Methanovulcanius yangii: one gene and its partner. The protein of the gene in region 2 binds, or shares a complex with, the protein of the main gene of each other region. Links are inferred from orthologs where the notes say so. Each region holds a gene or a part of one and is shown on either strand. Other genes may lie near its edges.

Region 1 (3,798 bases), 220 kb from region 2 along the record:
GCGAAGCGTCTGCTCGCGGACGAAGGCGAGCTCATCCGGCGTCAAAAAACCGAGCGCTATGATCAGGTCATCATTGATCGAGGGGTCGCCTGCGGCATCGTTCTTGTAGTCGGTGACGATGACCGGCGGGGAGAGCGGCTGCCCCTCGGTGAACGGGAATTTCTTCACGATGGACCCTGCCGCGATATTGCGGGCGATGACCTCAAGAGGGATCATCTTCAGTTCCCGTACGGCCATGGTCCGGTCGTCTTCCATCCCGAGATAGTGCGTCTGTATACCGTTCTTCTCGAGGTAATTGAAGAAGAAGGCGGAGACGCGGGCATTGTAGACACCCTTTCCTTCCAGCACATCCTTCTTCTCGCCATTGAACGCCGTGATGTCGTCCCGGAAGACGACGATCAGTACACCGGGGGTGTCCGAGCGGTACACCGATTTTGCCTTCCCCTGATACAGGAGTTCCCCTTTCTTCATAGCTCCTCTCCGTTTCTCTTCATCATTTGCATATTGCGTTCTTCAATCACTTCAGCAAGAGTTTTAATAAGCCCTTCGAGAGACGGGTCGTTCCACCCGCGGTCGATGAACCGCTGGTAGATGCAGAGGCGTTCCCTGAGCATATTTGTTCCGACAAGACCCTGCAGCTCTTCTATCTGCGGCCATGGATGTTCGGGATTGACGTAGTCGATCGTCACCGGGGAGACGCCCCCGAGATCATCCACGCCGCATTCGATGAGGTAGGCGGCATCGGCCAGATTCGGCGGGACCTGCACCATCACGTCATCGGGCAGGATTTCGCGGGCAAGCCGTATGATCCCGCACATTTCCTCAGTGCCCGGATAGGTGGCGGCCTCCATCGGGGTGCCTTCCTTCGGGCAGAAGTTCTGGATGATAACCTCCTGGATATGGCCGTAGCGCCGGTGCAGGTCGCGTATGACCTCCAGCGACTCCTCCCGGTCACGGGGAGTCTCCCCGATGCCTATCAGAAGCCCGGTCGTAAACGGTATCTTCAGCCGCCCGGCGTCCTCCATCATCGCGATGCGGACCTCGGGAGCCTTGCCCGGTGCCTTGCGGTGGGCGGGGATCTCGGCCGTCGTCTCCAGCATGAGCCCCATGCTGGCGTTGACGGTGCGGAAGCGCTCCAGCTCCTCGCGGGTGAGAATTCCCGCGTTCGTGTGTGGAAGCATCCCCGCATCGATGGCCGCCCGGCACATATCGTAACAGTAGTCGAGAATCGTCGCATAGCCGGTCGGTGCCAGTGCCGCGTCGAACCCCTCGACCATGCCGGGCTGTTCACCAAACGTAAAGAGAGCCTCGGTACATCCCATCGATGCGCTGTACCGGATGGTCTCCTCCACCACCGCCGGAGGCATGATGCAGCCCTCCTGCACCGGGGTGCGGAAACAGCAGTATCCGCACGTGTTCCGGCACACGGTCGTGAGCGGAAGAAACGCATTTCGTGAATAGGTGATCACCCGGGGGTGCATGATCATACATTTCAGCACCGGGGGTATTCAAGCTTCGGACAGATGCCGTCCGGGTGCTTTAGAACCAGTGATCCAGGGTCTTCTGCCCGCTGCCCGAGCGCATCTTCTCCAGGACGGCCTTTACGCGCACAGATGAGAAATCGTAGGTATTGCAGAGGAGATCGTGGATGCCGTCCTCGTCCGGCGTCCGCCATTCGACGGTATAATCCGTCGTCACCGGCGGTGTCCTGAAGAATTCGAATATCGGCTCCACATCCGTCTCCGGGGCCTTCTCCGCCATCGTCTCATCAAAGGTGCCGGCCCGGACGATCTTAAGCGCCGTCTTCGGTCCTATGCCCCTGATGCCCGTATTGAAGTCGGTGCCGATGAGAATGCCCATCCGGATAAGATCATCGCGGGTAATGGAAAGCCCGGCCAGCACCTCGGCAAGGACGATACGTTCGGGTTCGACCGAGATGGTCCGGCCGCGGATCTTCCGTTTTCCGCTCACGGTGAGATTGCGCACGAGCACCGGTACCCCGAAGAGGAGCGAGTCGTAGTCCTGGCTGACGGCATAGCTCACGTCCCCCCGCTGCGCCATGTATGCCGCCTGAGCCTCGCCCTCGGAGGGCGCGGTGAGATACGGGACGCCCATCAGGCGGAGAAGCTCCTGTGCGCCCTCGACCGTCTCCTTATCCAGCCGGGTCGCCGAACGGGCCTGTTTGTAGGCCTCCTTCTCATCGCCTGCCGCCAGTGCCTCCGACCATGCCTCCGCCGCCCGGCTCCGGGCAGCACGCCGCTCCTCGATCGTCCGCATCTTGAGGTCGGGCGGTTTTCCGTCGAAGACATACACCGGCCGGATACCCTTCTCCATGAGGGTCGCCGTCCGGAAGAAGAGGCCCGACAGGTGCGAGGTCACCCTCCCTTCGCGGTCCATCAGGGGCGTTCCGTCCGGTTGGCGGATGATGGTCAGAAACTGGTACAGTGCATTGTTCCCGTCAATTGCGGCGCTGCCCGCAAGGGCATCCCAGGAAACCGTCGTCTTGTAATCTGCGAGAATCTCGCGTAGTCCTACACCCATAAAAAATTGTGCGTGTATGGTATTTTCAGCGGTACACGCGACGCGAAAGTTCGGAAACGATCTGGTGAACCTCGGAGATCATCGTATCACACTTCTTATTCACCATCTGGTTGAGCTCGTCCAGGTTCATCCGCATGGTGCGTTCACGGGCACTCACGTTCTGGTCGAGCGCACGGATCTTCGTTCCGAGCGAAAGAAACAGCCCGCCCAGCGATGCCATCATGAGCGTGGCCGCCACCGCGAGGATGAGATCCTGCCATACCCGCAGGACGAGGACAAGCGTGGCAATGATCAGCACGATTGCAAGGATAATGTCGACAAGAGATTCCTGAATATCCATGATATGTCATGATGGCAAACCAGTAATTAATCTAACTATATCGAATCCGCACCCGTCCGGCACCGCACAGAACCGCTGCCGCCCGAATCGGACCGGACGGACGTGACAATGCCTGCAACCGGGGAAGAGACGGGGAGAAACGGGTCGAGAATAACCGGGCACCATATACGTTTATCCATATCCCGGTCAAGAAGTACCTCCAATGAGTGAAGAATCGGGGATTCGTTCCTATATCCCGCTGGCCGGCATGCTGCTCCTGCTGCTGGTGGTCCAGATATGTGCGCTTGCCGTCACCCCCCTCATGATCGGTGCCGGGTACGAGGCCTTCGAAGACCCGGATTCGGCCGCAAACCCGATATTTTTCATCGTGCTCCTGCTGATCTTCACCGCCGTTCTGCTCTGGCTCATCCGCAAGGGCAAAAAGAACGTCATCACGGCGATCATCGGTTTCTCCATCGTCTTCATCTTCCTCTATATTTACAGCGCCGTCTTCCTCTTCCTCCTCGGCCCCACTATCGCAGGATATCTGGCGACGGGTGTTGCGACCGTCCTTTCGACGGCCGTCCTCTACCTCTATCCCGAGTGGTATGTCATCGACGTAATGGGGGTGATCGTCTCGGCGGGGGCAGCATCGATCTTCGGCATCTCCCTCGGTATCCTGCCGGTCATCCTCCTCCTCGTGCTGCTCGCCGTCTACGACGCCATCTCGGTCTACCGGACGAAGCACATGATCGATCTCGCCGAAGGGGTGATCGCAACGAAGAGCCCCATTCTCGTCGTCGTTCCGAAGAGTGTGGGGTACTCGTACAGAAAAGAGGGAATCGCCATCCACAAGGAGAAGAACGAACGCGGGGCATTCATCATGGGCATGGGGGACCTCATCATGCCCTCCATCCTCGTCGTCTCCTCCTATGCCT
Region 2 (3,842 bases):
CAATCCTCCCTTCGACTCCTGCAACATCAGCGGAATCGGTGGCATTGGGAAGAGCAAAGACAATATTCAGACCCACTTCGGGGACCAGTGACACGTCCATCGAGGAACAAATAGTCCTGACGGCATTCTCCAGATCATGGAGAACTGCCGCCCTTTCTTCCGCGCTCATGATACCCCTACCTCTGCCTCTGAGATAATAAGAACTGCGCGGACAGCAGGACAGGGAATGGATAGTAATTTAGCCACCGGAATGCATAATAATGCTCATGAACGTGGCAGCATACGATATTGCAACAGCCGTAGCAAGCATCATCGTTTTTATTGTGGCGGTTCTGGCACTCCCGGCTGTCATGCCGGCGGCGTATGCCTACCTCACAGCAATAGTGATATTCATCATCAGCATGGGTGCAGGCGGCTACTTCATTGGGCAGCAGATTCGGTAGTCTCTTTTTTTCGGCCCTTCTTTTTTCGTTTGTAATAACTGAGCGGATGGGAAACATCCTTGCAGGTTGCATCGCGGTTCACGCAGAGACCGTAGGTCTTCAAGGTCTGGCAGCCGGGCGGAGTGTATTCGGTTCCGCCCCGCCCCGAGATATGTTCGACCTGGTACATCGTCCGGCTGATATCAAAGTCCGGTGCCCGGGCGAAGACCTCCACAATCTGCGGTTCCTGCAGACCGATGGTATGGAGAAATGCCGTGAGGGAAAACCGGGCGGTATGGGGAATATTCGTCCCTTCAGAGACTGCACGGATTATCGCCTCCATGCAGGGGGGATAGGACCCTTCGTCAACCTCTCCATACTGTTCCAGGATCTTCTCCTGGTAGGCGACGGATACACTGTCTGCATAGGGACGAAGGCGCATGGCAATTGATCCGGGGATGTCAAGAGGAAGCTGTGAGCGGATGACAACCCGGATACGCTCCCGAAGCAGTTCGTCATATTCTCCGGCTAATATCCGCACCATCCCGTGACGTACGTCCCTGTTGACCAGCCGCCATTTGGCGTCTTTCATCGTCGCCACGAGCCCCACATAATCAATGACCCGCATCTCACCGGCATCGGAATCCAGACCAAACGATTGTGCAACATAACGTTTCTTCGCCGGCTCTTCCGTCTGGAGGAAATGGTAGGCTCGTTCCGCCTCGTACCGGGCGAGCCGGTCCATAATCATCCGGTCGTTGAGACAGGAGACGATCATCCGGGCGACGGCATAGCTCAGGATTTCATCATCGATCGACTCGAATTCAGGCTGAAGAGTAAAATCTGTATACCCGAGGGAATCCTTGATTCTCTGTGCGGCATTCTCCTTTATTCTGACACCCACACCGGACTCCGAGCGTATGAGCGAGTCGAGCGGGATCTCCATCCTTGTGACAAATGTCTTTGTTTCTTTTAAAAAAGGGTATTTTGCGAGATCCTTTTTATCTAATCTGTTTTCGGATACGTGCATCAGTCCGCCTCGATGCGGGGCGCAAGGAGGAATTCGACACGGCCATTGTCATCAGCAATCCCAAACCTGAACTTGACCGGATGGTCGATGCCGATCTGGACTTCAACTTCATCAGCACGTCCCATGACCTTGCCCATGTCCTTGAGATAATCCAGGGAGAATAGGGATCGCGCTTCTGCAGGAATCAGGTCGATGAGTTCATCCTTACCGAGCTCTAGCCGGATGTGATCGGTGTCACCCTCCGCTTCCATATAGAATGAGTTGGCCGTGGGATCCACCCCGAGTGCAATTTTATCAGAAACCACGGATGCAGCTTTAATTGCATCATTCAGCGCGGCACCGGATATTTTGATCTTTGCCGGAAGTTCTATTGACGGCATATTCGGCTCTTTGCGAATGGTGTTGACGTCAAGAAGGGTGAGCGAATACTTGTAACCGGAGAATACCATCTCCATCTTATGACCGTCATCAGGGAGGTCAAGTGAGAGTACATCCCCTTTTCCCATCATGCCGACGATGTTCTTCATTCTGGTGATGTCTATCCCCAGTTCGCTGGCCGTTGCAATGAACGATGAGAAAGCGCCCTCGTCGAGCTCGAGCGAGATCATCGCAACGTTTGCCGTATCGACCGCACGGGTGCGGATTCCCTGTTCACTGATATTCAGTCTGCATTCGGTCACCATTGCCGCAATAACATCAATGGTCTCCCGAAATGTGTCGGTATCAATTGTTGCCTTTAACATCATTACCCCTTTACAAACTCTCTTATAAATTATACAAGCATATTTTTTAATAATATGTGGTTTTTGCCCGGACCATCATTCCGGGCAGGAGATTATTTGAATGGGTTCACAGTGGGGAGCAGACAGATTTTATAAAAAGGCGGTATCCGAGGGCTATCGTTCACGTGCAGCGTACAAACTCCGCGATATTCAGAACAGGTTCAATATCATCAGGAGCGATGATAATATCATCGACCTTGGCGCGGCACCCGGAAGCTGGATGCAGGTCCTTCGGGAACTGACGGCCGGCAAGATCATCGGCATTGATCTCAACCCCATCGCATCCATCGAGGGCACACAGGCAATCACCGGGGACTTTACCACTGATGCCGTCCAGCAGAAGATTACTTCGATGGTCCATGAAGTGAATGTGGTCGTCTGTGATGCCTCGCCAAAACTGTCCGGGCAGAAGAGCTATGATCAGGCCCGGGCAGTCGCCCTCTCCGAAGAAGCGCTCCTTTTCGCCATTAAAGTGCTCAAACCCGGTGGAAATTTCGTCGTGAAGTCATTCCAGGGTGAGATGTTCAATGAGCTTCTTGAACTCGCCCGGGAGAATTTTTACTCCGTGAGAGTATATCGCTCCCGCGCTGCACGCAGGGGGAGTTCGGAAGCGTACATCATTGCAAAGAATTTCAAGGGGATAACCAATGTTGCTTGAAGACACCTACGGCCGCAAGATAACCAATCTCAGAATCAGCCTCACCCCACGGTGCAACCTCCGGTGCTTTTACTGCCATTCTGAGGGGGAATGCAACCCTGACGACGAGATGTCCCTGGAGGAGATCGGACAGATCCTGAAGACAGCCCGCCACTTCGGCATGAAGTCGGTAAAACTGACCGGCGGGGAGCCACTGATGAGAACGGACCTCTGCGAGATCGTCTCCCTCATCCCTGAAGAGATGGAGTCTTCCCTGACGACGAACGGGACCCTTCTCGCCCGCAAGGCGGATGAGCTGAAGGAGGCGGGACTCTCCAGGGTAAACATCAGCCTGGACACACTTTCCCGGGAGCGGTACAAGGAGATTACCGGGCGGGATCTCCTCCCCCAGGTACTGGCCGGAATCGATGCGGCTCTTGAATACGGGCTGACACCTGTCAAACTCAACGTGGTGATCCTCGGAGATGTCAATGACGATGAGATCGACGACTTCGTCGCCTTTGCAAAAGATCGGGATCACCTCATTCTTCAGTTCATCGAACTGATGGAGGATTTCAGGAACTGCCCGTATCACAAAGACCTTCGTCCGATGGAAGAGGAACTGTCACGGACATCGAAGACGATCATCACCCGGCGGATGCACCACCGGAAGAAATACTGTCTCGACGGTGCGGAGATTGAAATCGTGCGGCCCCAGCATAACACGGAATTCTGCGCCCATTGCAACCGCCTGAGAGTGACCTCCGATGGAAAACTCAAGCCCTGTCTTCTGAGAAATGACAATCATGTGGATATCAGGGGGAAAAACGACGAGGAAATGAAGGAACTATTCAAAGAGGCAGTTCTTCGACGAGAGCCCTTTTACTCCTGATCTGCCATCAGGATTTCTTCATCCCTTCCCATTCCGACCCCGGTTTTTATGCAATTTCCAAACAGTTATTGTACTGTAT

Evidence for each region. The genes of interacting proteins can lie anywhere in the genome.
Region 1: the proteins of AZH53_RS04720 (region 2) and fen are in contact, whole or in part, in a crystal structure (PDB 1RXZ), measured with the Archaeoglobus fulgidus proteins. The link is inferred for Methanovulcanius yangii from one-to-one orthologs. Residues at the interface, in WP_010877842.1 of Archaeoglobus fulgidus: Asn43, Val44, Ala45, Met46, Pro120, Arg121, Pro123, Leu125, Gln151, Met192, Ser194, Asn218, Tyr219, Pro220, Ile237, Leu238, Ala239, Pro240, Arg241, Ile242, Glu243, Ser244; in WP_010877775.1 of Archaeoglobus fulgidus: Lys326, Ser327, Thr328, Gln329, Ala330, Thr331, Leu332, Glu333, Arg334, Trp335, Phe336.

The regions. Positions count from the first base shown.
Region 1 is NZ_LTBL01000001.1:730,027-733,824, forward strand. The notes cover bases 541-3,340. They hold fen (flap endonuclease-1), read right to left. Parts: upstream 2,542-3,340; coding sequence 1,540-2,541; downstream 541-1,539. Other genes in these bases: cofG (7,8-didemethyl-8-hydroxy-5-deazariboflavin synthase subunit CofG), read right to left, coding at 541-1,481; AZH53_RS03725 (hypothetical protein), read right to left, coding at 2,567-2,881; AZH53_RS03730 (hypothetical protein), read right to left, coding at 2,917-3,060; AZH53_RS03735 (presenilin family intramembrane aspartyl protease PSH), read left to right, coding at 3,084-3,340. In the rest of the region: purC (phosphoribosylaminoimidazolesuccinocarboxamide synthase), read right to left, coding at 1-471; more of cofG, read right to left, coding at 468-540; more of AZH53_RS03735, read left to right, coding at 3,341-3,798. UniProt on the Methanocaldococcus jannaschii protein: Structure-specific nuclease with 5'-flap endonuclease and 5'-3' exonuclease activities involved in DNA replication and repair.
Region 2 is NZ_LTBL01000001.1:948,571-952,412, forward strand. Bases 324-3,167 are described here. They hold AZH53_RS04720 (DNA polymerase sliding clamp), read right to left. Parts: upstream 2,196-3,167; coding sequence 1,452-2,195; downstream 324-1,451. Other genes in these bases: AZH53_RS04710 (hypothetical protein), read left to right, coding at 324-443; AZH53_RS04715 (DNA primase large subunit PriL), read right to left, coding at 421-1,368; AZH53_RS04725 (RlmE family RNA methyltransferase), read left to right, coding at 2,296-2,892; moaA (GTP 3',8-cyclase MoaA), read left to right, coding at 2,882-3,167. Outside these bases: AZH53_RS04705 (thiamine-phosphate synthase family protein), read right to left, coding at 1-169; more of AZH53_RS04710, read left to right, coding at 267-323; more of moaA, read left to right, coding at 3,168-3,763.